Regions from separate parts of the Paenibacillus sp. OT2-17 genome, predicted to be linked through region 3. Evidence: riboswitches for the same ligand, from Rfam matches in the RefSeq annotation. Region 3 holds a riboswitch; each other region holds the start of a gene.
What was found. Region 3 has a riboswitch for thiamine pyrophosphate ahead of thiC (phosphomethylpyrimidine synthase ThiC). Riboswitches for the same ligand answer to the same signal wherever they lie in the genome.
Positions count from the first base shown of each region.

Region 1: another riboswitch for thiamine pyrophosphate. It lies ahead of GRP75_RS11860 (ECF transporter S component); the one in region 3 lies ahead of thiC (phosphomethylpyrimidine synthase ThiC).
Region 2: another riboswitch for thiamine pyrophosphate. It lies ahead of tenA (thiaminase II); the one in region 3 lies ahead of thiC (phosphomethylpyrimidine synthase ThiC).

Region 1 is NZ_WUDQ01000074.1:1,845-14,199, forward strand. It holds gene GRP75_RS11830 (hypothetical protein) at 1-214, opposite strand, end outside; gene GRP75_RS11835 (MetQ/NlpA family ABC transporter substrate-binding protein) at 682-1,539, opposite strand; gene GRP75_RS11840 (methionine ABC transporter permease) at 1,811-2,482, opposite strand; gene GRP75_RS11845 (methionine ABC transporter ATP-binding protein) at 2,475-3,200, opposite strand; gene GRP75_RS11850 (energy-coupling factor transporter transmembrane component T family protein) at 3,340-4,131, opposite strand; gene GRP75_RS11855 (ABC transporter ATP-binding protein) at 4,106-5,557, opposite strand; gene GRP75_RS11860 (ECF transporter S component) at 5,557-6,153, opposite strand; TPP riboswitch at 6,403-6,512, opposite strand; gene GRP75_RS11865 (TatD family hydrolase) at 6,557-7,354, opposite strand; gene GRP75_RS11870 (polynucleotide kinase-phosphatase) at 7,375-9,984, opposite strand; gene GRP75_RS11875 (3' terminal RNA ribose 2'-O-methyltransferase Hen1) at 9,981-11,450, opposite strand; gene GRP75_RS11880 (nucleotidyltransferase domain-containing protein) at 11,472-12,290, opposite strand; partial or broken gene GRP75_RS11885 (limonene hydroxylase) at 12,310-12,355, opposite strand, start outside.
Region 2 is NZ_WUDQ01000342.1:140-3,772, reverse strand. It holds partial or broken gene GRP75_RS20825 (bifunctional hydroxymethylpyrimidine kinase/phosphomethylpyrimidine kinase) at 1-64, opposite strand, end outside; gene thiM (hydroxyethylthiazole kinase) at 61-903, opposite strand; gene tenA (thiaminase II) at 978-1,667, opposite strand; TPP riboswitch at 1,804-1,906, opposite strand; gene GRP75_RS20810 (NAD-dependent malic enzyme) at 1,999-3,633, opposite strand, start outside.
Region 3 is NZ_WUDQ01000061.1:404-14,294, reverse strand. It holds gene folE (GTP cyclohydrolase I FolE) at 1-403, shown strand, start outside; gene GRP75_RS10915 (lipoate--protein ligase family protein) at 568-1,413, shown strand; gene GRP75_RS10910 (Fe-Mn family superoxide dismutase) at 1,434-2,813, opposite strand; gene GRP75_RS10905 (alpha/beta hydrolase) at 3,067-4,104, opposite strand; gene GRP75_RS10900 (IclR family transcriptional regulator) at 4,403-5,146, shown strand; TPP riboswitch at 5,302-5,414, shown strand; gene thiC (phosphomethylpyrimidine synthase ThiC) at 5,602-7,446, shown strand; gene GRP75_RS29200 (hypothetical protein) at 7,568-7,720, opposite strand; gene GRP75_RS10890 (YitT family protein) at 8,227-9,063, shown strand; gene acnA (aconitate hydratase AcnA) at 9,331-12,042, opposite strand; gene GRP75_RS10880 (amidase domain-containing protein) at 12,463-13,458, shown strand; partial or broken gene GRP75_RS10875 (D-alanine--D-alanine ligase family protein) at 13,531-13,891, shown strand, end outside.

The sequences.
Region 1 (12,355 bases), on a different contig from region 3:
TGCCTATCTCGCCTTGTGCCTGAACTTCCTCTCCCGTGAGGAACGGAATCAGCGCGACACTCTCCTGCTTTTCCCGTAGCTTTTGAACATTCAGAGCAACGGTTGCAGTAATCAAATCTCGCAATGTTTCTGGAGCAGGACTCAGTTCTAATTCCTGTCGTGCGAGTGCGGGCTTGCGCTTTCCCAAACTTTTTACAGTTACAAACAGCTTCATGTCGTTCCCCTTCCTTTTTATTCACGCTTTTGGCCCGTTGTCAGCTGAATTTTTTGACCCGTTTAAAAACACCGTTAACGAAATCGAAAACGAATGTTTGTTCGTATATTTATTTTAATATGTTCCTTATCATTACTCCATCGCCCTTTATGACCAAAATTTGCAGCGGTGTAACACCCTAAAATCTTAAAAAATAAGACTTTATACCCTGTTTTCGATCATTCCTTTCCATATTAAGGATGAAAAAAAGACCTGCACAAGGGAGACCATCTGCTCTTCACAGACTTCCTTCCATTATACAGGTCGTATTTCATCATAAAACGATGTTTCAACATACTTATTTCAGGATTTTGCAAAATTCGATTCCAGTCGCTCCAACGTGCAAGATATAAACGAACTAAACCATTTCGATCTATATCCTATTCATTGGAAGTCGCTTATTGGATTTTTGCAAAATCCTCATTTATTTAAAATGCTGGAACAACGCTGTCCTTGTAATTATCCTCAAAAAATTTACGTACTTCCGGTCCAGTCATTCGCTTTGCCAGCTTTTGAATAGCATCGGAATCTGCATTATCCTTACGCGCTACCAGATTAATGGCAAAGTGCGTATCGTCTTTTTCGGTAATCAGCGCGTCCTTCTTCGGTGTCAGACCGAGCGGCTTGGCATATGCGGGATACATGGCAGCCATGTCCACATCATCCAGTGACCGCGCCAGCATCAACAAATCCACTTCTTTAAACACGAATTTTTTCTTATTCTCAATAATATCAGCCTGTGTAGCATTATAGCCTACGCCTTCTTTAAGCTTGATCAAACCGTTTTGCTCCATCATTACTAAAGAGCGTCCGGTATTGGCCGGGTCATTGGCAATAGCAATGGTCGCACCTTCGGGCAGGTCTTTAATGTTCTTGTATTTTTTGGAGTACGCGCCATAAATGGCATTGTAAATTGGTTTTACCGCTACCAAATTGGACTTGTTGCTTTCATTATATTGTTGCATAAAAGGAGCATGCTGAAAGAAGTTAGCATCCACTTCATGGCTTGCCAATGCGTTATTCGGTTGGATATTATCTGAAAGCACGACGATTTCCAGATTGACTCCGTCCTGTTTAAGCAGCGGCTTCACGATATCCAGCACATCTGTCATCGGTGGGATTAGCGTTGCTACTTTCAAGGTCACTTCTTTTTGGGAAGTTGCTTCTTTAGACTGTGTTTCTGGAGCAGCCTGCTTTTGACCACCGCATCCGGCAACCAGTAGCATAACGACAGCAAATAGTGTGAGTAGTTTCAAGTTCGTTTTCATGTTGTTTTTCCGACTCATTTGATGAGGAACCTCCAAGTAAATTGTAATTGGGAAGATAAAAAATGAGTTACAGTACAGCCGCTTCACGTGCAGATTGTTCTTCTGATCGCTGTTGAAATGGGATTCTCTCTGATTTGTAACACAATTTATAGGTTAGAATCCCATTTCAAAGGCGAACGCTGGCGCTTCTCCAGACAATTCTGCCCGCTCCGCTTTTGAGGTACTGTAAAGTCATTTTTATTTCCCATAGTGAGTGGTGCAATTGTTAATGAAGAGATTCATTAACCTCTTACCGCTTGTCGATCCGGCGGGATATGGTGCTTCCGGTGAACTGGATCGTTTGTACGAAAATAATCATGACGACGATGGTGAACGCCATCAAGCCTGTTTCAAAACGCTGGTAACCGTAGCGGATGGCAAAATCGCCTACCCCGCCGCCGCCCACAATGCCCATCACCGTGGAGTAGGAGATGAAGCTAATGGTGGACGTGGTCAAACCCAGTACAAGCCCGGAACGAGCTTCCACGTACAGAAATTTAAAAATAAGCTGGAGGGTGGATGCCCCCATAGAAGTAGCGGCTTCAATTACACCCTTGGGCACCTCAAGCAATGATTGCTCCACCAGCCTCGAATAATAGGCGATGGCCACCACTGACAAGGGAACCGTTGCAGCCATCGTGCCCAGCGCCGTCCCTACGACCAGACGTGTAAATGGAATCATAAACACGACGAGCAGCAAAAACGGGAACGAGCGGATGACATTGACCACACTGTTCAATAAGGTGAACAGCAGTCGATTTTCATATTTTTGCCCTTTGCCGCACAAATACAAAATCGTTCCTGCCGGAAGCCCTAACAGTACAGCTGCTGCGATAGAAATCCCCACCATGATAAACGTCTCCCCGATGGCTTTCCATATCTCAGACTGGTATTGCGCAATGATGCTCAGCATTTCATTCATCAGCTTCACCTGCTTCCGCTGTTGAACCTACCGCAGCGTCAACTACACGTTGCGTTGAAAGCAGCTGCCCATCCCGCATTTCTGATACACGGGTACAAATATTGCGTACCACGTCCATATCGTGCGTTACGATTACAATGGTAACTCCCAGTTCCCGGTTGATCTCCCGTAACACGCCCAGAATATCCGCGGTCGTCTGCGGATCAAGCGCCGAGGTCGGCTCATCACACAGCAGCACCGCAGGTCGATTCGCCAGCGCTCTGGCTATCGCCACACGTTGCTTTTGGCCTCCGCTCAGTTGTGCCGGATACTGTTCTGCTTTATCAGCTAAACCGACGAATTGCAGGCATTCGCTCACACGTTCCGCTCTCTCTTTTTTCGCGACACCTGCCAGTTCCAACGGCATTGCCACATTTCCACTGACCGTCCGATTGTGAACAAGATGATAATGCTGAAAAATCATCCCTATCGATCGCCGCGCTTCACGGAGACGTTTTTCCGGCATGCGAGTCAGATCTTCCCCGTTCACAACCACGTTTCCCTCATCCGGCCTTTCCAATACATTCATCAACCGGAGCAACGTAGACTTACCGGCACCGCTGGCACCTATGATACCGTGAATTTCCCCCTCCTCCACTTGAAGGGACACGGATTGAACCGCATGAAATTGGCCGCTTGAGGTGGTATAATACTTGCTTACCTGATGCAGCGTAATCATGAAACCTGGCCTCCTGATGATCCATTTCTCAGGGAAAATGTAATAAGCCCGCCAGCCCAGGCGGGTCTGTACGAGCCGTCAATTCCCATTGCATTAATATACCACAGAGCAGAAAACGGGCAAAGCCTTTTGACAACAATTAACGTACATCCCACACCCCCACGTAAGGAAAGCAGATACCGAGTCCCCAAGCCAGCGTAAGCATGATGACAAAATAGAATATGAACACAATATCTACAGCCGAATAGCCAATCGCATAATAATACGTGCGTTTGGTTTCATTAGTAAAACCCTTGGCTTCCATGGCAATAGCAATTCGCTGTGCACGCCGGATACTTTGAGCGAGCAGCGGAATTGCATACCTGCGAAGCGTGGCATACATATTCCATTTGGACACATGCTGATGTAAACCTCGAATACGATGGGCTTGTCTCAATGCCTGGAATTCCTCCACCATCATGGGCATCAACCGCATGGCTGCCAAAAAGCTATACGCATACTTCGGAGAGAGCCTCCATTGCTGCATCAGTGAATAAAAAAGGTCCACTGGACGAGTCGTTAAACCAAACAGCAACCCTACCGCCGCCATACTCAGCGCACGAAAGCCCAGATGTATACCCCGATAAAAGCTTTCCTGCGTAATATGGATCAGGCCCCATGTCCACCAGGTCGTCACCCCTTTGCCGAACATCATCATGCCCGTTGAGGTTGAAATAAACACCAATATAAAGGGAGATCCATACAGCAGCAGCCGCTTCCATGGATGGCCTGACCAGACAAGCAGCAGCAGCATAGCACACGCAACATTAAACATGACATTCGGATCATGAATGACTATAACGACCACAAACAGTATGGAAAACATAACGAGCTTTAGGCCCGGATTCACACGATGCAGCCATGTTTTATGATGGGGAAAGGACAGGTTCATACTGTAGTTCCCCTTTCTGAATCCGCCATATATCGGTACAATATCGATGGACAATTTCTGGGTCATGCGTGACCATCACAATGGCCGTGCCTGCCGCTCTCAGCTGCTCCAACATATCCAGCATGACAAAGGTATTACGCGCATCCTGCCCAAAAGTCGGTTCATCCAGCAGCAGCACTTCCGGCTCACGGATCATAGCCGTAGCAATACTCAACCGCCTTTTTTGGCCCAATGAAAGCTGATACGGATGACGCTCGTCCAGCCGCTCCAGTCCGAATTGTACGAGCATCCGATCGACCCGTTCCCGGCACTGTTCAACGGTGAACAAGCTCTTGGGTAACGAATACTCTAGTTCCTTTCGTACGGTGTGTGCTACGAATTGCAGCTCGGGATTTTGAAACGCGAACCCGATACGCTCTGCCAATTGTTCCGTACTGCCTGCCTCAATTCCGCGCACGCTATAACGTCCCTGTGTGCGAAGTAAGCGCATCATGGAGAGCAGCAGTGAGCTTTTGCCAGCCCCGTTTTCACCGACCACGCCAATCCAGTCGCCAGGCTTCACCTGCGCATGCTCCACATAAATCACTGAACTTAAACCGCGGAGGCCACTAAAATGTTCCAGCTCCAGCAAATCAATCCCTGTACCATTCTGCTGTGTCACTGATTCACTCCAACGCGGCGAAGACGATTCACTCCATACTCCCGGGTACCACACGCCATACTCGGACAATGCCTGCCGCTGCCCATGAAATACTTCTTCCGCCCTTCCATCCGCAATGATCTCCCCTTGAGCAGAAAGCACCACAATCCGGTCCACATCATGGACAATTTCATTAATTTTATGCTCCACGATCACCAGTGTCTGGTCTACCGAAATGTTTCGAATGGTATCCCACACCTGTGTAGTGCCTTCCTCGTCCAACAAAGCCGTGGGCTCATCCAGAAAAAGCACTTCTGGCTCCATAGCCAGCACAGACGCAATCGCCAGCCGCTGTTTCATTCCCTGTGACATGCTGCCAATGGGCATGTGTATATCATCCGTTGATAGACCAACCTGTATCAGCAGCTCGCGAATACGGGATCGCATCTGCTCACGAGGAACCTGATTATTTTCCAACACAAAAGCCAGTTCCTCGTCTGCATATGACATACAAAACTGCGTATCAGGATCTTGAAATACAATACCTGAGACACTTGGGATTACAGCAGCATCGCATTTCATAGGCACTTCTATCGTGCGTGGAATCAGACCGCTTAACACTTGGAGCAGCGTTGATTTACCGCATCCACTCGGTCCCAGCAACAGCAGCTTTTCCCCCTTGCGGACAGACAAAGACATATTGTGAAAAAACAGCTCCTGCTCACCGGGGAATTTCAACCGAAGACGGGTGATCGAAGCCACCACATCTTCGGTTGCCTGGCTCATCAATCCAGTCCCTTATAATCTTGTTCCGTTGCGGGTCTCAAACTTCGCGTGACTCCGGTTACCTCCAATGCCCTAGCCAGATAGAACGCGAATACCCCGGCAATCACAATGCTGCCAATCATGCGAAAACCGATATACAAAACATAGTTCCAGGTCGAAAGCTGATCAATATACCCGTAGCTGAAGTCTAAAATCAGAGAAGCGACAGCCGCCCCGGCCGCAGCTAGCGAAGCAACCCACAGGTTTGCGTTCCGATACAGAAAAGCCGCAAAAAATAGCTCCGCTCCCAAGCCTTGCAGCAGGCCATAGTACAAGGTGGACATCCCCCATTCGCTTCCCAAAAAAGCACTGACCGTTGCCGCTGCCACCTCTGCCAAAATTGCAACACCCGGCTTGCGAATGATGAGATAAGCAAACGTGCCTGCCATAAACCACATGCCATACATCAGTTGCTCGGCGTGTAGACCGAATGGTTTCATCAAATCATAGGCAGGTCCCCATATTTTGTAGACTAACCCGAACACAACAGCGATCACAATCGTGACCAAAATATCAGTCAGCTTCAACCCTTTGGACGCTCTTACAGCAGTATTCATTATTGCGTGCTCCCCTTATCCTTATAATTGGCCTCTTGGCCATAAAAAAAAGCTTGTCTGGAGCTGAATCTCCAGGCAAGCTTTATGCGCAGTAAAAGGTGAAGCACCATACAAAACATCATTCGTCGATATGCCTTATATAACCAGTAGTCTAAGCTACTACACTGATACCAAGCCAAAGTCAGGGTCAAGGTAAAATGCTAGGACATACATTGTATCTATCGACAACCGCGAAACAAGCGGCATTCCTGTATAGTGTTCTTGGTTTCTCTACGCTGGCATTACCCAGATCAGATTTCACGGTCAGTGGCAAGGGCCACCCTCTCAGCCTGACTTTCTCAAGCTCCCGACAATGCTTTTTTAATTCACTATAATATATACCACATCTATGGCTTTGACAATCCTATAATCCGAAGAAACGTTTGGCTGTCTCCGTCGTGGCGATTTCGATCTCCATCATGCTTCGGCCTGTACATTCGGCTATCGTAGCAGCAATGTGAGCGAGATACATCGACTCATTACGCCCTTCTTTGGGCTTCACGGGCAAATTACGCGGGGTCAAAAATGGAGCATCCGTTTCAATCATCAGACGGTCCAAGGGAATATCTCTGACCAGTTCACGCAGATGTTTGCCACGCCGTTCGTCGCAAATCCAGCCGGTGATCCCGATATACAGTCCCATCTCTACATACGTATGCAATTCTTGTTCCGTGCCTGTAAAACAATGCACCACTGCTTTATCGACAAGCCCTTGATATTCCCGCAGCATAGCAACAAAATCCTCATGTGCATCTCGTTCATGCAGAAATAACGGCATATTCAGCTCACCCGCCAGTTGGATTTGCTCCCCAAACCATCGGCGCTGCACATCACGCGGCGAAAAATCACGGTTGTAGTCCAATCCGCATTCCCCTATGGATACGACCTGCGGCTGACTCGCCAGCTGGCGGAGCTGCTGAATCGTATCTGCGCTGCAGTCTTTGGCATCATGGGGATGCACGCCAGCTGTCGCATACAGCTTGCCCGGATAACGTGCTGCATACTGAGAAGCCTCCCGACTGCTGCGGACACTGGTCCCGGTAATAATCAGGGGTGAAATCCCTACAGCTGCGGCTCTCTCTACCACCTGTTCCCGATCCGCATGAAACGAACGGTGCATCAAGTTCACGCCAATATCAATTAACGGTGTACCCCTTTCCATCTCATTCCCTCCTTCGCAAACTACAATCTCGGATCAATCGGCTCCGATTCCAGAGATAGCGCGGCAAGGACGCATTCATGAATACGATCCACCGTATCCTTGCGGACAAAACGTTCCACGCCTTCCATACCAAGCGCTCCTTCCATCAGGGCATGACGCTCCTTTTTGTTCGTTCGACGCTGCTTCAGACGCTTTAAATTCTCAGGAGCAAGATAATCCATACCGTAAATGATGTGCAAATACTTCCGGCCTCTCACCTTGATTGCAGGCTGAATCATCTTGTCCCGATTTTTCATCAAAAAGCGTTCCGGCTTGATCACAATCCCCTCATGACCATCCTCTGTCATCTCGTTCCACCAGCGAATGACCTCTTCCTCGCTTGCTTCGTCCGTGATAACGCGATACTCTGTCTCCATAAACAGGGAAGACAGCCCAGCCAGCTCCCGGTTTTGCTCCATATGCCAAATATGAGAATGGTCGAAAAAAGTCTTTCCGCTGTGTGCCAGCGTATGGAACGGTGCGATACGAATTTCATCCAGACCGTCCACATCCCAGCAATATTTTTGAAAAGCCTCTTGAAACGTTACGGCATTCGCGTACTTCTGTTCCATTTCCTCCAGCCAGTCTCCAACCTCTCGACCTGCAACCTTCGCCTGCTTCAGCTTGTCTACCAGCTTACTGCGATCCAACAGAGCTGCCTCCCCCACATGCGCATACTGTGCAGCAATCAGTTCCCGAGCCTTGAGATTCCACGGTACAATTTCCGCATCCAGCAATACAAAATCCGTCTGGTTCCGTTCAAAATATCCAGCAGTCCGTAGATCCACATTCAGCTTCTCCATCACTTGCTTCCCAAGGCTTTGTTCAAAGAAAGCTCTCCCACTCCGACTATAGATCGTGCCCAATGTCGGGTAGCCTACATATTGAACAGCGGCCTGTTCGTTTTTGAATAATAGTAGAATAGCCCGGCTACCCATATGTTTTTTCTCGGCCACCATCGTTTGTACTCCTTGCCCGCGATAATAAGCCAGCGCCTCACGTGGATGCTCCAGATATCCTTCCTCTGCAGACACCGCTGGAGCAGGGCTCATCGTCGGTGGAATATACACCAGCTCCTCCATGGGTACAGTCACATGTGACACGGTATCTATAGCGGATTTGATCCATTCTCCTTGTACGCGCACTTCGCCATACGTTTCCGTCAGCACACTGTAACCAGCGATTAGCTTGCGTAAGTTCGGCGGGGAAAACCGTTTTCTCTGCCACCGGACAAGTGGGCTATCGGGATCATTCGCATAATTCTCATGTGCCGAAACGCTGACAAATTCCTTTTCTGGATAACGATAAGCGGTCAGCATACCGCCAAATACCACACCCTGATCAATATTCACCGTCTGGTTCACAAGGGTAGGCTGCGGTCTCGGATCATGTCCCCATACTACTATTTCTCCCGATTCATGGTCTACGAACCAATCCTTGCGGATCGGTTTTCCGTTCGCATCCTGTCCTTCCGTATCTCCATAGCGGCAATAATCAGAAATACGTGTCGACTGTTTGCCAATAAAATGATCCTTAATCCCGGCATGAGCCACAACCACATGTCGCAATCCATTTCTGCCAAAAATAAGATGAGAGGGTGCATGTAGCAGAAAATCCCTCAACTCGCTTCTAAGCTGTTCTACCGCTGCCTTGCCCGCTTTTTGTTCATATTGGACCAGTTCCTCTGCAAATCGTTCATCGCCATGACTGAGAGTCACCTTTCTTCCATCGAGGTAACGGCCGATTTTCCAGCCATGATTGCTGTCAATCATATACGCTAGTCCGGCATCCACGTGCTTTTTCCAGAACTGCACCGCTTGTAACGATTCTGGGCCACGGCTCATCACATCCCCGACAGATACTAGTCTTCTACCATCTGGATGATGGTAGAGTCCTTCCGTATCTTCCGTATATCCTAGCCGCTCTATCACTTCCAGCATCTCACGATAGCACCCATGGATATCACCAATGATGTCAATACCTGAGCCAATCTCATGAAACAGTGGCTGCGCACGGCGGACAAAATTCATTTCTTCTATATCCTTAAGGATATAGCAAGCGTTAAAGCCTTCCTCACGGATACCACGCAGGTTCCGCTTTAACAGCTGTGCCTGCTGCTTGACCCGTTGGCGGCCACGCGGATGCTCCCTGCCTAAATCCCGTTCCAGCAGCACAGCTTCGGGTACATCCAGTACCCAGGCCATAACAGGAACATGCGCTTTGGCTGCCAGCTGTACATATTTTTGACGATCCTCAGCATACAAATGGGTGGCATCCACAACCGTCAGCTTATTCAAGCGACAGCGCATGGCCAGAATCGTATCCATCGCCTCAAACGCCTTGGCTGACATTTGCTGATACTCATAGAACAGTACGTCCGATTCCAGCCTTGGAAGTCCACTCCAGTCTATAAATTCCGTATCTCCGACCAGCTTGCGAAAATGATCCGAGGATACCACTTCTGTCTCCAGTAGAATCCCTTCGCTCACCAGCCTGTCCAATAATGTGGTTTTGCCACTGTTGGAGGCCCCCACCAACACAACCAGTCCAGCATGCGGTAAATGAATCGTACGTTTGGATGAATTGCTCATGCTTCCTTCTGCTCCTTTCTGCACGTAAATATAGCCATTTGGGTCGGTTGTCCAAAGCCTTCGACCTCTTCTCCGATCCCCTTCAGCGCTACCGAATAAGGAGCTTCCGCAATCCACTGCTCACATCGTTCCTGAAACTCGCTTCTACTCCATTCAAAACGGTGATCGCCATGCCGTAGCTCTTGCTGATTTATACGATACACTTCATTATATTCACGATTGGGAGTCGTCACGATCAGCACGCCCGGCTGATACTCCGTCACAATCGTCTTCATCACCCGGTTCAGACGATGCTCGTCCACATGCTCAATGACCTCACATAGGATCATCACATCTTTGCCCCGCAATTGTTCATCATAATAAAAGAGTGAGCCCATCATGGGTGTAGGAATGATCGCGTCGGTATGCCTTTCCAGCTTGGCAAAACGCTCCATGGCTCTCACCTGTGCATACGCAGACGGCTCCACCGCCCAAATTTCTTCAATGCCCGTCATTCGGGCCATCCGAGCCGATAGCTTCCCTTCCCCTGAACCAAAATCTACGATTTTCTGTCTGCGAGGCAGCTTGCGAATCACGTCCATAATGGCTTGATATCGCAGTTCATTCAGCCGTACAGTAGGCTGCTGCTTCCCTTCCTCCTGTGGCTGTTCTGGCTGTTGAACCTGTTCGTGCTTATCCTTTTGAGCTTGGACAGTATCCTTTTCAATGTGTTTTTTTGTACCTGTTGTTTCAGCAGAAGCAGAAGCAGATTGCTCAGATTGCTCAAATTGCTCAATCAGATTGGTAAAACGAAGCGTGCGTCGAATGATCAGCTCGCGTAGTGGATGCTCTGGCAGCCAGCCCTCACCGTAACGTCTCAGCTTGTCGAACTCTTCTTCACTAATATAGTAATGCTTATAATTATCCAGCACCGGAATCAACAGCAATAACTGACGCAGCGCATACTGTACCGTCTGGTGGCCACTTAACGTGACATATCTGACGGTGCTTCGATTTTTCAGCTGAAAAGAATAATCCGCTTCCCCTCGTTCTATGGCCACTTGATAGCCCAGCGGAGCGAATAGCCCCTCCACCACAGAATCCGGTAAATCCGAAGCAACGGGCCCAAACGATAACTCCAGCGCAAAAGGGTGCGTCACCCATCCTGCATAGTCTTCCTTGGGTTTGCCGTTCAGGGCTGTGCCAAGCGAGCCACGAATATAGGTGCAAAATAAGCTGCTAGTTACAAACTCCCGGTCATTAATATATTGTGTAATGTCATAGCTGTCCGGACTGTTTTTGACCAAATCAATCGAATCTGGCGAAGCCTGAATGACGATCTCAGCCTCTTCCTCGGTAAAAACAGTGTACACCATGCGTACACGTGCGCCTTTTTCCGTGCGATCATACGTATTGTAAGGATTCTTAGCAAGCAAATGCGAAATCATCCCTGCATGGGTTCCAGTTGCTTTTAGCGTGATGTGCATACTCCACTTCTCCTTCCCAGCTTATGCTTTCCATACTTCATTCACCGCAGTGCGGAACAAATCATCCAACTGCTGATCCCGTCCACTCTCCACATGCTGAAGCAAGGGCGCCTTTTGTTCAAAATAAGCAATTTGCTGCTGGATAAAATCATTCACCACCGAAAGCCGTGGCTCCATATCCAGTTCCTCGCCCGCTTTTTTACGTTGTAGCAAATGCCCGATCACCTGATAAAGTTCTGTATCGGTCGGAATTAATTCCTCTAGCAAGTCTACGAATTCCATCGGAGGCATGCTGTTGTAACGTTCAATCCAGCCACAGGCCAGCAGTGGGCGCAGTACATAAAAATACTTTTTAATCTTCACCTGTTCTCCTTGCAAATAATCCCGATAGTTCCCCCGCGCCATATTCAGGTAATGGTACACACAGGACTTCGGAGAGAAAGTTAACGGCGATATCGCACGAATCTGGTCAGCCACTGAATACTGCTCCAGATAGGGAATCGGAGATTGCAGCCATTCCAGCAAAGGCGGATTGGACTTGCGAAACAAATGGAGTGCCTTTTTCAAATCCCAGCCGTTCATATCCAGCAAATTGCTGATGGGTCGCTCAATCACATCCCGCTTATCAAAGATAGATAAATACCATTCTACGGGTCTTACATAGATAAATCGTACATCATAGTCACTGTCCTGTGAAGGAAACCCCCATGCCCGACTGCCTGATTCACAAGCGTATACAATGCGCACCTGCTCCGCCTGCTCCAACGCGCGCAGCTCACGCAAAATCGTCTCGCACATGTCCGGTTGAATGAAACCCTGCCCATGCTTCACATCTGTCATGTTGTTCCCTCCCTTATCATTAAAGTATTTCCCGAATCTGTTCTCTAATCGACTCCTCCGTTTCA
Region 2 (3,633 bases), on a different contig from region 3:
CGGCCCCGCCGCCACTGTCCGAACCGGCAATCGTCAGTGCTCTGGGTACACGAACGTCTGTCATCGCGCACCACCTGCTGTGGTTGTTCCGGCTTCACGGACAGTGACATGCCCCTCTAGCGAACCTGTATGTAGTTTGGCGAGTTCGTCGAGAAAGGCAATCTGGAAGCTGCCGGGCCCCAGTTCTGCGGTACGTGCTGCGGCTCGGGAAGCTGCTGCACCGTAAAATGCCAAGCCTGCTGTACCTGCGAGCAGCAGGCTGGGTTCAACAGCTGCAAAGGCACCTAACACAGAGGTCAGCAGGCAGCCTGCTCCGGTTACCTTCGTGAGCAGCGCGTCTCCACCGCTTATCATTCGTGCTTCGGCCCCATCGGTGATGACGTCCTCTTTTCCAGTAATGACAACCATTGTATTGAGCGTTTGAGCAGCCCGAATTGCCAGATCGACATTTCCGCTGTCAGCACTGTCACCAGCATCTACGCCTTTAATCTCACGCGCTTCTCCAACAAGATGCGCGACTTCGGCTGCATTGCCCCGCACCAATGAGATTTTGACTTCTCTCAGGATTCGCAGTGCCGATTCGGTTCTAAAGCTCGTTGCTCCCGCACCGACCGGATCTAGCAGGACCGGAACACCGTGTGCATTCGCCGATTGTCCAGCAATGATCATGGCATCCACCAGTTCGCGGTTCAGCGTACCGATGTTTAACACGACGGCTCCCGCTATTTTTGCCATGTCTGCTACTTCCTCGGGTGCATAGGCCATCACCGGGGAGGCGCCCAATGCATACAGGCCGTTGGCCGTAAAGTTAGTGACTACCACATTGGTCATATTGTGAACGAGAGGTTTGCTGTTTTGTACCTTCGTCAGGAGATCCGAATAACTTTTTTCCCATGTACTCATAATGATTATCCTCTCTATAGTTGGTGGTTCAACAGGGCATTAACCGTACTTCACGCATCGAATCGCCAGGCTGACTATTCCAAGACCGCTGCCTGCATCTGGACCGGCCATTCTTCCTGGTTATAAGCCATGTCCCAGAACTTATATTCCAGCTGGCAGCTCAGTATAAAATGCTCAATCATCCGCTCTCGCTCAGCAGCCGTTGCGCCTTCTGCCCAAGCATCTACACGTTCTCGGAACTTGAGTGTTGTATCATCAAGCTGGTCTCCATAGAAGCCCATCCATTCATAGAACGGATGAGACTCATCCGGCTTTACTTCATCCAGCAGCCTGCGACCAATCTCGGCATACGTCCACATACATGGCAGCAGCACAGCCAAGATCTCGCCCAGGCTGCCCTCATGCGCAACCGTCAGCATGTGACGGATATAGTGATGGGCCGACGGAGCGAGCGGATATCCCTGCAACTCTTCATAGCTCACCCCTGCGACAGCACAGAAATTTTGATGCGGATGAACCTCGCTGTGGAGAATAAAAGAGATTTGTTCATTAAATACAGCCATGTCCTCCCGATTCGTGCATTTGGAGATTGCGATGCCGTATATCCGCATGTAGGCGTTCAAATATTCAAAGTCCTGTTTTACATAGTGAATCAGCTGTCCCCTTGTCAAACTTCCTTCAGCAATACCTCTCACAAAGGGATGCTCAAAAATCGCTTGAAAAATGCCGTCCGCCTGCCGACGGAGTTCTTGTGTAAAACTCAATTTCCCCACCTCCATTAAATTGAAGAGCAAGAAGTCCTGTAAGAATATAATTCCGGAACAACGCTAAAAAGCCGCCCCGGAAAAATGGAGCGGCTTCAACAATAGGCCCAATACGCAAAAAACGCTTGAAACCTTATATACGAAGGCTCCACTTTCCTACGCTAGTACGAACTAGATCAGGTTCAAAGGGTCCAAGATACGCTCTTGTCTCAGCCATAGTGGCTCCCCTAGTGGACTTCTATTCTTTTGACTATTACTGTACATTCGTTCATATGCTATGTCAAACATAGTGTACAAAATATTAAATTTCCTCTAGTTAGGTGTTTTGGGCTTAGTGAGGGTGATGAATTACACTTTCCACTGCTTTGACCTTGGCATATTTCGGTTTCCACATTGCATCTTGTATAGCTTGTTCCACATCTGAAATGTGCGCCTGCGCTACCTGATCCTGAATCGCGGCTTTTGCAACCGCAATCGCAACAGCGTACGAAACTTCGCGTAATTTTCGGATATGAGGGAGTAGCGCACCGCCAGGCGTATTCGAATCTACACCATTGGCAACAGCAACTGCTGCCGCTGTAAACATCGCAGGGGTAATCCTTTTGGCTTTAACCACAATCGCACCCAGACCCAGTCCCGGAAAAACAAAGGCATTGTTCGCCTGTCCAATCTCAAAATTTGTATCGTTATAGGTAACGGGCTCAAAAGGACTTCCGGTTGCGATCAGTGCTCTGCCATCTGTCCACCGGATCAAATCCTCGGGTACTGCTTCTGCAAGGTTTGTAGGATTGGACATGGGCATAATGATCGGGCGTTCTACATGCTTTGCCATCTCCTTGATGATCTCTTCAGAAAAGGCACCTGCTACACCGGAAGTTCCAATCAATATCGTAGGCTTCACCTGACGGATGACCTCCAGTAGCGGTATTTTGCCGTCACCCGACCGGGTCCATGAGCTGACTTCATCCTTTTTGCGCACATACGGTTTCTGATACTCCAATACGTCTTCCATATCTTCCGTTAACAGCCCGCGATAATCAAAGGCCCAAAAGGACTTGAATGAATCATCTACGGAAAGGCCATCCTCGATCATAGCGCCCCGAATTTGATCAGCGTTACCGATCCCTGCAGCCCCTGGGCCGAAAACAAGTATTTTTTGTTCACGCAACGGAGTCTTGGTGACACCCACCGCCGAAAGAATCGCAGCCAGGGTCACTGCTCCTGTACCTTGTATATCATCGTTGAAGGTGAGTATGCTTTGACCGTATTTTTCTATAATATGGCGCGCATTAACGCTACCCACATCTTCCCAATGTAAAAGCGCCTTCGGGAATTGCGCTAACGTTTTGCTGATAAAAGTATCAATAAACTGGTTATAGACTTCTCCGCGAACTCGTTTATGGCGGTTTCCGATGTACAGTGGATCATTCAGCAGCTTTTCATTATTCGTGCCTACATCCAGTACAATTGGCAGCACCCGCCCAGGATGAATGCCTGCCGCAGCCGTATATACTGCAAGCTTGCCAATAGCAATGTTAATCCCCCCGACGCCCCAGTCACCAATCCCCAAAATACTTTCGGAATCTGTCACGACAATCAGATCCACATCATGGCCGCTCAAACCAGAATTATGGAATGCTTGTCCAATACCGTTCGGGTTATCTATCGACAAATATACGCCTCCAGGGCGGTTGTACTCGTGACTATATTCTTGAATCGCGGTTCCTACGGTCGGCGTGTAGACTACGGGCAGCATTTCACTCAAATGATCGGTTAGCAGCCGGTAGTAGAGTACGACATTTCGGTTGTGAAGGTCGTTGAGAGAAGCATTTTTACGCAGCATGGTGGGTTGTGCGAGAAACTGCTGATATGCCCGTACGCTCTGTTTCTCCAATGAAAGGACGGTTGGAGGAAGGATTCCTTCCAAACCCAGCTCTTTGCGTTCTTCTTCTGTAAAAGCGACACC
Region 3 (13,891 bases):
GTTGGGTGTGACATTTGACGAGAATCACGAGGAGCTTGTGATCGTGAAGGACATCGTCTATTACAGCCAGTGTGAGCACCATATGGCTCCTTTCTTCGGAAAAGTGCATATCGGCTATGTACCCAGCGGCAAAATTGTAGGACTGAGCAAGCTTGCACGCCTGGTAGAGGCAGTAACCCGCCGATTGCAGGTACAGGAGCGTATTACATCACAGATCGCTGATATTTTAAATGAAGCGGTCTCCGCTCACGGGGTTATGGTGGTCGTGGAAGGTGAGCACCTGTGCATGTGTGCAAGAGGTGTCAAAAAGCCTGGTAGCAAAACGGTAACGTCTGCGGTACGCGGTACGTTTCGTGATGATGCAGCGCAGCGCGCAGAGTTTTTGTCGCTGCTCAAGGATTGATCGAACATCGCAAGACGTTTATGTGATGAACAAAAAAAGGGTGGTTTACGCATAGGCGTAGCCACCTTTTTTGTTAACATCAGAAATAGAGACGACGGGATAGCTGCCTTAAAATTACGATTTGCCTATGGATAACAGTTATTTTTATAGATAGGGGATAACGTATGGAGAATGTACATAGATCAACGGAAAAAACAACAGCTTTGCCTGAGTTACAGTGGTTTGAAACGCCACTCGCGGCCACTCAGGAGGATGTTTTGTCTCCGCTGGCTTGGGAGGAGCTGGCTTGTCGGCAAGTAGGGAAAGGAGCTACACCCATTTTGCATCTATGGCGGCATCCGTCAGCGCTTGTGATCGGTCACCGGGACCGCAGGCTTCCCTACGCCCCACAGGCGATGGAACGAGTGCGCAACGCGGGAACCTCGGTATGCGTACGCCCCTCGGGTGGAGCAGCCGTCATGCTGGACAGAGGGGTACTGAACCTGTCCTTAATCCTGCCGAATCCACAGCGGGCCATCAGCCTACATGAGGATTTTCGGCTCATGGCAGCGCTAATTGCCGATGCGCTGGTTCCGTGGTCTGGCGAGGCGCAGACCGGAGAAATCCTCGGGTCCTTCTGTCCCGGGGATTACGATGTCAGCGTCCGGGGCCGCAAGTTTTGCGGCATTGCACAGCGGCGCCAAGCCAAGGCGTATATCATCACAGCCTTCGTGATGATTGAGGGCAGCGGTACAGAGCGTGCACAGGCGGTGCAGCATTTCTATACAGAGGCAGCCGGGGACACATCGGCAGGCGTGCAGCAGCAGGATTACCCCCGGGTGAATCCAGCAACGATGGGTAGCCTGGCAGAGCTGGCTGGAGTGCCGTCTGTTGAGGCGTACACGGCATCTCTGCGCCGTGTCGTTGAGAGCCGGACAGCCATTTTACCTGCCGATGGCTGGTTGGTACAACTGGAAGGATTGACCGAACAAATGGCAGCGCTCAGAGAGCGATACGATTTGCAGGTGTAGTTTTTCTTTAGCTTAGAAGCTTAGAAGGGTTGCCATCTCAGTTTGGAGGCTTGATCGTAGCGCGCTTCCACTTCAGGCCAGTTAACGACATGCCACCAATCCTCAATGTATTTGTTACGCTCATTTTGATGCTTTAAGTAATATGCATGTTCCCATACATCTATCGCCAGCAGCGGAATGGACTCCCATTGAGTCAGATTCTGGTGCTTTTCGGCCTGCAAAATTTCAAGCCGGCCCGCGCGTGGACTCCATACCAGGATAGCCCAGCCGCCACCCTCGACCTTTTCGGCTGCCGAGCTGAATTGCTTTTTGAACGCATCGTAGCTGCCAAAATCCTTTTTAATCTGTTCAGCCAGCGGTCCGCTTGGGTTTCCACCACCTTTAGGACTCATGATCGTCCAAAAAAGAGTATGCAGATAATGGCCTGCGCCGTTGAATGCCAGTTCACGTTCCCAATGTTTTACGAGGTCAAAATCACCTGTTTTTCGGGCTTCTTCCAGCTTCTTTTCCGCTTTATTCAGGTCATTCACATAGCTCAAATGATGCTTATCATGGTGAATACGCATCGTTTTCTCATCAATATACGGTTCAAGCGCATTATAGGGGTAAGGGAGCGGCGGTAGGCGATGTCCCCCAATAGGAACCGAGCGGCCGATTGAGGTTTTTTCCGTTGCCGAAGGTTGCGCTTGGCTGGATTTGACGCTTTTAGTCGTCCATGCGCCTTCTCCCCTTATGCCTGCCTGCCGTTCTCGAAACGCTTCCTCTGGGTAATTCTCACCCTCTGCCGCTACATGATACAACCTAGCAGCCCTTGCGATGGAGCCAGGTTCTTGAAAGGGGGTTGTCGAGATTAGGAAATATTGGCTTTCATGTGCCGCGTGTAATACAACTCCGGCAGATTTTGGCTGCTGACGCAATGCATGACTGTGCTCGCTCAGCAGACCGAGCTGTCGTACATACTCCTGTGACTGACGGTTTGCGGTTTGCAGCAAATCGTCCAGTCGACGATTTAATTCTTGTGAGTCAGGCTGAGAGTTTAAGGCTGACTCTGACAATGGCATCTTTACAGATGATGATGCGTCTAATCCCCTTGACTGTTTTGAATGTTCAGTGAATTCGTGTGTATGTGCTTGTGGAGCAGCCGACATCTGTTTCCATTCCTGATGCCACGCCTGATCTGCCGGATCGAGTACGCTCCGTTGCTCTTCCAGCAACTCTATGGCGGTGCGTTCCGTCTGTTCGAATACAGTCCGCCAATCATCCAGCAACCGTACATAAGTTGGCTCCAATCCCTCGGTAGCGGATTTAATCACTTCCACATGCCAACTTTCCTGCTGCTTCCAATGCCGAATTTCCTCCAGCACACGTAAGGGCAGGAAAGACCCATAAGTACTCAGCATCGTTTTTTTACCTCCCGTATCCTACTATGGCTATCCGGCGGATCTGGCAGATCTGCCCTGGATGCATACGTACCCAGTATATTCGCTGTCTCATCAGGAATATGTCTATGAACTCCCTTAATCCGGTCACATCTGTTACGTAAAACAATGAATACCCATGGAAAACGAAAAAGAAGCCCAGCTACGGCACGGGTTAAGTGTCCCTAGGCAGGCTTCTTCCAGACGAAGAATAGAATACAGTTCTTCGAAAAATTTACTTCGTAGTCGTTTGTTTGTGGGCATCAGCGATGGTTTTCTTGTCCTCCAGCTCCTGTACACTGCTTAGAAACGTCGATACCCGTCGCAAATATTCACGAGGGTGCTCTCTGAAAATAAGCTCATGTATCCCGTTTTTAACAATCCATACACTGGAAAGCGGGTTGGTTTGATTGGCAGCGAGCTTTTCCGCAATAGGATAAGGAGCTTTTTCATCCTGTGTACCATGCACAAACATGATCGGGAACGGATAGTTTTCCTTTTTAACTTCCTGATATGGAATTTGATGCAAGCTGGTTCCGTTCAAGACTGGAAACAGCAACTCCAGAATTTCCAAAGACGGATGTCTTGGCAGATTAATTTGATTGTGAATGTTATGGTACAGCGTATCTGGCTCCAGCAGGAAGGTGCTGTCCAAAATCATTGCGTCCACATCCTTGGTTTGCAAGCCCGCCTGAAGAGCGGTTCCTGCCCCCATGGAGAAGCCCCATACGATAATCTCCGACGAGCCGCGTTGCTTCGCAAGCTGAATTGCTCCGAGGAGCTGTTGGGATTCTGCTTTGCCTCCGGTTGCGACTGCTTTGCTGTTTTGTGACGCGAATCCATAATCGAACATGACCACATTAAAGTTCAAGCTGTGGGCATAATGCGCCAAATCATACATGGGAATCCAGCTTTCTTCGCGGTTAGCCCCATAGCCATGACTGAAAATAATCGTTTTCCGCGATTGGTCCGCCGGGATATACCAGCCTTGTACCATGCGGCTACCATCCTTGGCAGGGAAGCTGACTTCCTCATAAGGCATGCTTTTAGCCTGCATTGGATTAGAGTACAGTGGTGCAACGGTGGGATTCGTAAGTACCCATGCGATGTAAGCATGCAAGGCAATAAAACAAAACAACAGAAAAAAGACGACCGACAGCAGCAGAGCAATCACAACGTGCTTGAACCGCAGCAGACGGGGATTAAAGAGTGGGGTGGACGGCTCCTGAACAGCGGTCTGTAGCTGAGCGTTGCGCTGGGATGTCGAAATCATGTAAGAGCCTCCTTATATAAAATTGATCTTCGTTTCATAGAATTTAGGTATAATTCCACTTGAAAATAGTAGTGTAGATCCGTATAGATACCTATTATCGTATGATGGGGATTATCCAAAGTCAACGCCTGAACCGGAAAAGTAAAAATGATGCAAAGAATTGTCGATGTTTGTTCTCGTTCTGTAATATGGTTGTCACAAAAACATCGGTTTACAGTAGCCGCGACTATTCTATATAATTTATGTAACCATGTTTCATAGTGTGAAACGAATATGGATACAAGAGGAGCGGTTCACGATGGAAAACCGTAAATTAACCGTTCGCGCTGTAGAGCGTGCACTTGATATACTGCTGTGTTTTACCGCAGATTCGGATCTTGGCCTGACGGAGATTGCCTCCAAAATTGGTCTACATAAAAGCACGGTTCATCGGCTGCTGACTACGTTGGAGGATCGGGGCTTTGTCGTTCGGAATGCCGAAACGGAAAAATATCGACTTGGCTTCCGCATTTGGGAGCTATCCACGCATTTGTCCCAAAGCGACGAGCCGGCGGTGTTGTTACAGCCTGCAATGGAAGGACTACGTGATCGTCTGGGCGAGACGGTCAGCTTATACTTACGGGACGGCAGCATGCGTATTCGCATACAAGCCGTGCAGAGCAATCAGGCGATCCGCAGGGTTGCGCCTGTAGGTGCGCGTATGCCGCTGGCTGTAGGGGCCTCCAGCAAAGTGCTGGCAGCCTTTATGCCGCCGCAGGAGCTGGAAGCCCTGCTAAGCGGGGATGAATGGCCGCTCTCGGTAGACCCGGAGGTCTATAAAGCCCAGCTGCAGGACATTCGCGAGAAGGGCTATGCGACCAGCTATGAAGAACGGGAGCCAGGGGCTGCTGCTGTGGCTGCCCCAATTGTAAACCGGAAGGGACAGGTCACTGCGGCTTTATCTGTATCCGGTCCGGTCAGTCGGCTTGCACCCGAGACGCTACATGACTTTGCTCCGATTTTGATTGAAGCGGCGAAGGAAATGGGACTTATGCTTCCGTAACAAGAATGAGCACAGTTGAAGCAAGCAAAGTGATTTGATGGGGAGCGTCTCCTTAGTAAAGGGAACCTAGAAGGGTTGCCAAAGCCATAAATTTAAAGTAGTCTGGTAAGGATGGCGGGATATCTGTTATAGCCGCCTCATGTGAATAGAAGTATCACAGTTACTGGGGGAGCCTGTAATGCCGGGCTGAGATGGAATCGTGCAAGATTCCGGACCCTTTGCACCTGATCTGGATCATACCAGCGTAGGGAAGTAATCGGCCATTGAAATGTATACGCGGCTGCTGTCTACGGTGACGCATTGGAATAGGATTATTCCACATGCGTACTGTCTGGATAGCTGCCTCGTTAGATTAGCCGGTTCCCTGGGGAACCGGCTTTTTTGCATAGATCAGCGCCACCCTGGGAATGGTTCCGGATCGGTGTGTCATTTCATCGAAACGGGAGGAATGGACAATGAAGCCGACAGAAGTAGAAGGAACAAAAGGAACAGAATTGAAATCAACAGAAGTAAGATTGGTAGGAACAAAAGAAGTTGAGGTAGAGAAGACAAACGGGGAGCAAGCCAGAGGGGTAACGCCCTTTCCAGGGAGCCGTAAGGTATATATTCAAGGCTCACGGCCGGACATTGCCGTGCCAGAGCGCGAAATTGCTCTTCATCCTACACATACGCCGCAGGGCACGGAGCATCATGAGCCATTGCGTGTGTACGATACGAGCGGTCCCATGACCGACGAAGCCTATCAGGTCGATATCCGTCAGGGCCTGCCTCCATTACGGCGAGCTTGGGCCCTGGAACGGGGCGATGTGGAGGCTTACGAGGGACGCGCCGTCCAGCCGGAGGATAATGGACTGAAACCTGGCTCCAAACGGGAGACAGTTGAATTTCCCGGCGTGACCAACCGTCCGCTTCGTGCTTTGCAAGGTCGTACAGTGACACAAATGCATTATGCGCGGCAAGGGATCATTACGCCCGAAATGGAATTTGCGGCGATCCGCGAAGGGGTGGAGCCTGAGTTTGTACGGCAGGAGTTGGCGGCTGGACGAGCCATTTTGCCTTCGAATATCAATCACCCTGAAAGTGAGCCAATGGTCATTGGGCGTCATTTTCACGTGAAGATCAATGCGAACATTGGTAATTCTGCGGTTACCTCCTCCATCGAGGAGGAAGTGGAGAAAATGACCTGGGCTGTGCGTTGGGGCTCGGATACGGTTATGGACCTGTCCACAGGCCGTAATATCCATACAACACGTGAATGGATCATTCGGAATTCTCCTGTACCGATTGGGACTGTACCGCTGTATCAGGCACTTGAAAAGGTGAACGGCGAAGCAGAAGCGCTGACGTGGGAGCTGTATCGCGATACGCTGATTGAGCAAGCGGAGCAGGGAGTGGACTATTTTACAATTCATGCGGGTGTATTGCTGCGGTATATACCGATGACGGCGAATAGAATGACGGGAATTGTATCCCGTGGCGGGTCGATCATGGCAGCCTGGTGCCTTGCGCACCATCAGGAGAATTTTTTGTATACACATTTTGAAGAAATCTGCGAAATTATGAAAGCCTATGATGTGGCCTTTTCTCTCGGGGATGGTCTACGTCCAGGTAGTATCTATGATGCGAATGATGAAGCACAGTTTGCAGAGCTGGAAACGTTGGGCGAGCTAACGCAAATCGCATGGAAGCATGATGTTCAGGTCATGATTGAAGGGCCAGGACATGTCCCTATGCATAAAATCAAAGAGAATGTGGATTTACAAATGGAGATTTGTAAGGAAGCTCCCTTCTATACCTTGGGACCGCTCACGACGGATATTGCCCCCGGATATGATCATATTACCTCAGCCATCGGGGCGGCGATGATCGGTTGGTTCGGGACGTCCATGTTGTGCTATGTTACGCCTAAGGAGCATTTGGGTCTGCCGAATAAGGATGATGTCCGTGAGGGTGTCATTACCTACAAAATTGCGGCACATGCTGCCGATCTGGCGAAGGGTCATCCACGGGCGCAGCAGCGGGATGATGCTTTGTCCAAGGCACGCTTTGAGTTCCGCTGGCGGGACCAGTTCAATCTGTCGCTTGATCCCGAGCGGGCCTTGTCCTACCATGATGAGACGCTACCGGCAGAGGGCGCCAAGGAAGCACATTTTTGCTCGATGTGCGGCCCCAAATTTTGTAGTATGCGTATCACTCAGGACATTCGCGCCTATGCAGCGGATAAGGGGCTGAACACTCAAGAAGCAGTAGCTGCCGGGATGCGTGAGAAGGCAGAGCAGTATCGGGATGGAGGTCAGTAAAACGAACGTGGGAGTTTAGGGACAAATGAATTAAAAAAGCCGTGGTTCTCTACAGTCGATGTAGGAAACTACGGCTTTTTAGCTTATGTAAAGCGGATCATGCAACCGGATAAACGGCGCATTATTTTTTACCCATTTTTTCATTCAAAATGTCCTGAAAGCTGAGCTTCTTCTCCGAGCTATCTTCTTTCTTCTGCATACTCACCGCGTTGGCACGTTGGTATTGGTGGTGAAAGGGCATCAGGGTGTGGACGGTTAAGTTCATTGTATTCATGTAGGTCATTCCTCCAATTCCATATTGTCAAATTCAGATTGAGTTGCTTAGGACGTCTGTATAGGACTATTTGTATGTACTTGATGTCGTAATGCTATGTAGGTTGCTTGGTAATGTTTCAATCATTATACCCACATTTTTTCAAAGTAAAACGCTTTTGACATAAAACAGGAAGATGGTCATATGTGTCCAAAATGTTGATTAGGAGGATGGTCGTTTTAGAGGAAAATGTGCCTAGGTCTAAAACAAGGGCTAGAGGCCCGTTTTCTTAGTTTAGTAGTCGGGATTGTGTTATTTTGTCGAATAACCTTGTAAAAGGAGAATTTTGCGGAATCCAAGTCAGGATTGAGGCAGTCTGGTGGCGAATTAAAGTGTCAAAGTTGTATTGACTTTATGTTTGGTAGTAGATACCATGAACTGGTTGTCAGCGTATTTTGACAACAAGAGTCAGCCAATCCATCTGGCGATTCATCCTTTGAAATGTTAGAGAAAGGATTAGAGTATATATGAAAAAAAGTATTGCAGACATTGCATTTATTATTCTGGGTGCGTTTTTTTTCGCGCTAGCTGTTAATCTGTTTGTGATCCCGAATGAGTTTGGTGAGGGGGGCGTTACAGGGGTTACGATCATTTTGTACTATCTGTTTCAGTGGTCTCCCTCGATCGTTAATCTGGTGATTAATGGCTTGCTGTTGATTGTCGGATATAAATTTTTGGACAAGAGAACGACCCTGTACACTATAATTGCGGTCGCTTTTAACTCGCTGTTTTTACATTTAACGGTCAACTGGCGGATTGATTCGCATGAGCCGACGATTAATGCTGTATTTGCCGGAGTTTTGGTGGGGGTCGGCATTGGCTTAATTGTACGGGTAGGTGGCACTACGGCGGGAACGGTCATTTTAGCCCGAATTGCCAACAAGTATCTGGATTGGAATATCAGCTATGGCCTGCTGTTTTTTGATTTGATTGTCGCGTTCTCTTCCTATTTTATTATTGGTCCAGAAAAATTGATGCTAACTATTGTTATTTTGTACGTTGGTACGAAGGTGATGGACTTCATGATCGAAGGACTGAACCCGAAAAAAGCAGTCATGATCATTTCGGAGCACCAAGATAAAATTGCCGAGATGGTTATTACGAAAATGGATCGTGGAGTTACCGTCCTGTCAGGCCACGGATATTACACTAAAAATCCAAAAGAAGTGCTGTATATCGTCATTAGTAAACAAGAGGTGTCAGCGCTTAAAAAGATAGTGAAAGCCATCGACACAGCAGCATTTATCACCATTCATGACGTGCGGGATGTGTTCGGAGAGGGCTTTTTGGATATTTCGAAGTAACTCGCGTGCGAAGGTAAGGTTATAAGAGAACGTGGCTAGAAGTCGGTCCTGAGGGATCGACTTTTTTTGTTTTATATAAATAAGATGAACTTGAAAAATGAACATCAAAACGGAGTAGGCGGAATGGTGCTGTACAAGCGAAGCACCATCCGACTGCGCAGTGGCGCTATAGGTAACTCTTAAGTTCGGTTTATATAAATAAAAAAATACCCCCGATTGCAGCTTTATCTGCAAAACAGGGGTTCTTCACATATGAAGTTCATAAACTTAGCTTTCGATCATTTGACGCAATACGGTTTGCAGAATACCACCGTTGTGGTAGTAGTCGATATCGACAGTGCTGTCCAGACGGGCAATTACCGGGAATTCGAACTTCGTGCCATCCTCGCGTTTAGCCACAACCGTAAGCTCTTGACCAGGCTTCACGTCATTGTCGATGCCGAGAATGTCAAACGTTTCACGACCGTTCAGACCCAAGCTGGACCAGCCATAGCCTTCCTGGAATTGCAGAGGCAGTACACCCATGCCGACCAGGTTACTGCGGTGAATCCGCTCGAAGCTTTCGGCAATGACAGCCTTAACGCCCAGCAAAAGCGTACCTTTGGCCGCCCAGTCACGAGAGCTGCCTGTGCCGTATTCCTTACCAGCAATGACGATCAGGTTCTGATCGGCTGCCTGATATTTCATGGACGCATCATAGATGGACATTTCCTCATCCGTTGGCAAGTATTTGGTCACGCCGCCTTCAGTACCTGGAGCCACATTGTTGCGGATACGGATGTTGGCGAATGTACCGCGCATCATGACCTCGTGGTTACCGCGACGGGAGCCGTAGGAGTTGAAGTCCTTGCGTTCCACGCCATGCTCCTTCAAGTACAGTCCTGCCGGGCTGGAAGGGGCAATGTTGCCTGCTGGTGAGATATGGTCCGTTGTGACCGAATCATTCAACAGGGCAAGTACACGGGCATTACGGATTTCCTTGATATCCTGCACGCCATCCTGAAGTTTTTCAAAGAATGGTGGATTTTGAATATAAGTTGATTTTTCATCCCATTCATATAGTTCGCCTTCAGGAACCGGAATGGAGTTCCATTTTTCGTTAGCAGTAAATACATTAGCATATTTACGACGGAACATATCCGGGCTGAGAGACAGGCTGATGGCTTCCTTGATCTCCTCGGAGGTTGGCCAGATATCTTTCAGGTAGACAGGCTGATTGTCCTGATCGTAACCGAGCGGATCATTCACCAAATCAATGTTCACTGTGCCTGCCAGCGCATAAGCGACAACCAGTGGCGGTGAGCCGAGATAGTTGGCTTTTACTTGCGCATGCACACGACCTTCAAAGTTCCGGTTGCCGGAAATGACTGCTCCAACCGTCAAATCATTGTCTGTGATGGCTTGACTCACTTCGTCAGGAAGTGGGCCGGAGTTACCGATACAGGTCGCGCAGCCGTAACCTGCCACATGGAAGCCGAGGGCTTCGAGCGGTCCGATCAGTCCGGCTTTTTGCAGGTACTCCGTCACGACGAGGGAGCCTGGTGTCAAGCTTGTTTTAACATAGCCTGGTTTTTTGAGCCCGCGCTGCACTGCTTTTTTGGCCAGCAAGCCCGCACCGAGCATAACGCTTGGATTGGAGGTATTCGTGCAGCTTGTGATAGCTGCAATAACGACTGCTCCTGTACCCAACTCGCTGGTGGAGCCGTCCGGATGGGTCAGCGGAATCTTCTGTGCGATTTTTTCATCGCTCAGTCCATAGCCGCCCTTGTCCACCGGGGTACGGATAATGCCTTCAAACGTTTCTTTCATGCGGCTAAGCTCAACACGGTCCTGCGGACGTTTGGGTCCCGCGAGACTCGGTACAACCGAAGCCAGATCCAGCTCAATGGTATCGCTGAACACAGGGTCCGGTGTATCGGATGTGCGGAACATGCCTTGGGCTTTGTAATATTCCTCTACGAGGCTTACTTGCTCATCGGAACGTCCGGTGCTGCGCAGGTAGGCCAGCGTTTCCGCATCGACCGGGAAGAAGCCGATCGTTGCGCCGTATTCCGGTGCCATGTTGGCAACTGTCGCACGGTCAGCCAAGCTGATGTTAGCCAGACCAGGCCCGTAAAATTCCACGAATTTGCCGACTACGCCTTTTTTACGCAGCATTTGCGTTACAGTGAGCGCCAGATCGGTGGCGGTAGAGCCTTCCGTCAGACTGCCTGTCAGCTTGAAGCCAATCACATCGGGAGTGACAAAATACAGCGGTTGCCCCAGCATACCCGCCTCTGCCTCAATCCCGCCGACACCCCAGCCAACAACACCAAGGCCGTTAATCATCGTGGTATGGGAGTCTGTTCCCACGAGGGAATCCGGGAAGACGACCGTTTCGCCGTCAATGGTTTTGGTGGCGGCCACGGAGGCGAGATACTCCAGATTGACCTGATGGACGATACCGGTGGACGGCGGTACAGCACGGAAGTTGTTGAACGCCGTTTGCGCCCAACGCAGAAAACGGTACCGCTCCTCGTTGCGTTCAAACTCTACATTAATATTGTAGTCCAGCGCGTCACTGGTACCAAAAGCATCGACCATGACCGAGTGGTCGATAACGAGATCGACAGGAACGAGCGGATTGATTTGTTTCGGATCACCGCCCGCTTTTTTCACCGTATCACGCATAGCTGCCAAATCGACAACCACCGGGACGCCGGTAAAATCCTGTAGCACGATGCGTGCAGGAATGAACGGAATCTCCTTGTTGGTGTCACGATCCTCAGCCCATCCTGTCAGCTGTTGCACATGTTCTTCTGTAATGGCGCGTCCGTCAAATTGGCGAACCGCAGCTTCCAGCAACACTTTAATGGAGAAAGGCAGCTTGGCAATACCGCTCTTTCCTTGTTCCTCCAGTGCCTTAAGACTATAGTAGCGATAAGGCTTACCGTTAACTTCGAGACTACGGGCAATGGAGAATTGATCTTTTCCTGACATAAGTATTACCTCCTTGAAGTGGATGCTTGGGGGAAAATAGGGATGTCGTTTTTTCGACGTCTTGCACAGTTGGTTTAAATTGGTTGCGTTCTCAATTACATCTTCAGTGGTTCATTACGTGTTAGAGGTTGCGATCAATGTAATTTGTTTCATTAGATGAAACATGATTTCAAAATGATTGCTTTTGGATTAAGTATACCGTTTTCAGGCAGTTCCGTAAAGTTTTTTTGGCCTAAAAGATGCGTTGCAGATTGGAAAATAAAACGTTCCGCTCCCTCGAGTTTCGATGTTCATACCAAGCTTTAGAGATTCATACTTATAGATAGAGAGCATATCAGACCAGAGAGGGAAGAAAGGAAGTTATACATCATTCCGGTTATCCCCGGAAAAGGATAGCGGGACGAATATGGAGGGATTGGGATGGGGGAGCGGGAATGGAAACAGGCCCTTTTTGCTTACGTGAATCAATACAATCGCAGTGAAGTGAATGGTGTACCGCAGCCAGATGAGTATCTGGAGGTGGGGCAGCGGATGGAACGAGCAGCACGTGCGGCCAGATTGGAGCAGTGGTACAACGAACGGGACGCTGTTCCCCTACGCAGCGAGACACGCGCCAAGCCGCTACGAATGGTGCAGGATACTCCGGATGAGGCTGTGGTAGATGTACAACTGCATGTCCGACTCTTTTATGAGAAGGGCGGGATGACTCACCGGGAGGATCGGATTGAACGGGAGCGTCTGACGTTCACACGCGAGGGTGAAGCCTGGCAGGTAGCGAGAATTGAGCGCGATCCGGCAGAAAGGAAGCCAGCGGGGGGAGAGGTTCCTTTTGAACAGGCTTCGTTTAATCAAGGAGGAAATCTGCCGCTGCTGAATCGCGGTGTGCTGGGCTTCGGCTCATCAGCACGTCCCAGCCGATATCGCCGCGAAGAAGCAGCGGCCTATGCAGATCAGTGGTGGGATAGCTTCAATCCGGAGTTTGAAGGTTTTGATGTGGATTGCACCAATTATATCTCGCAATGCCTCTTTGCAGGGGGAGCACCGATCCACTATACTGGTAAAAGAGAATCGGGCTGGTGGTATAAAGGACGGGTCGCCGGACGTGAGCTGTGGAGCTACAGTTGGGCAGTTTCCAACAGTCTAGAGCGGTATTTGGGCTCCAGCTCATGGGGGTTGACCGCTGAGCAGGTGAGTCGCCCAGAGCAGCTCATGCTGGGGGACGTCATTTTTTACGATTGGGATGGTGACGGAACCTTCCAGCACAGCACGGTGGTCACGGCCTTTGATGCGGGCGGCATGCCGCTAGTCAATGCACATACGGTAAGCTCCAGACATCGTTATTGGGACTATAAAAATTCGTATGCGTGGACCGACAACACGGTATATCGCTTTTATCACATCGCCGACTATTTTTAAATGAGATGATGGATAACAGGTACAGTGATGCAAATCAGTCACATGACGAAAGCAGGAAAGCGGAGGATAGGCATGGCAAATCAAAAATTGACCGTAGGGCTGGTGTACGGTGGCAAATCGGGTGAACATGAGGTTTCGCTGCAAACGGCGTATGCGGTAATGAACGCTTTTAACTATGAGAAATACGAGATTATTCCTTTTTATATTACGAAGGCTGGCGATTGGCGTAGAGGGGCGCTATTAAGCGCTCCTCTGGCTTCTGTAGAGCAATTGAAGCTGGAACGCGCAGAGGGTGACACCAAGGCGGCATTAGATACATTGTTCGGCAAGCTGTACGGAGAGCAGACGCTGGATGTGCTGTTTCCGTTGCTGCACGGCACCTTTGGCGAGGACGGAACGATTCAGGGGCTGTTCGAAATGGCGGATATGCCTT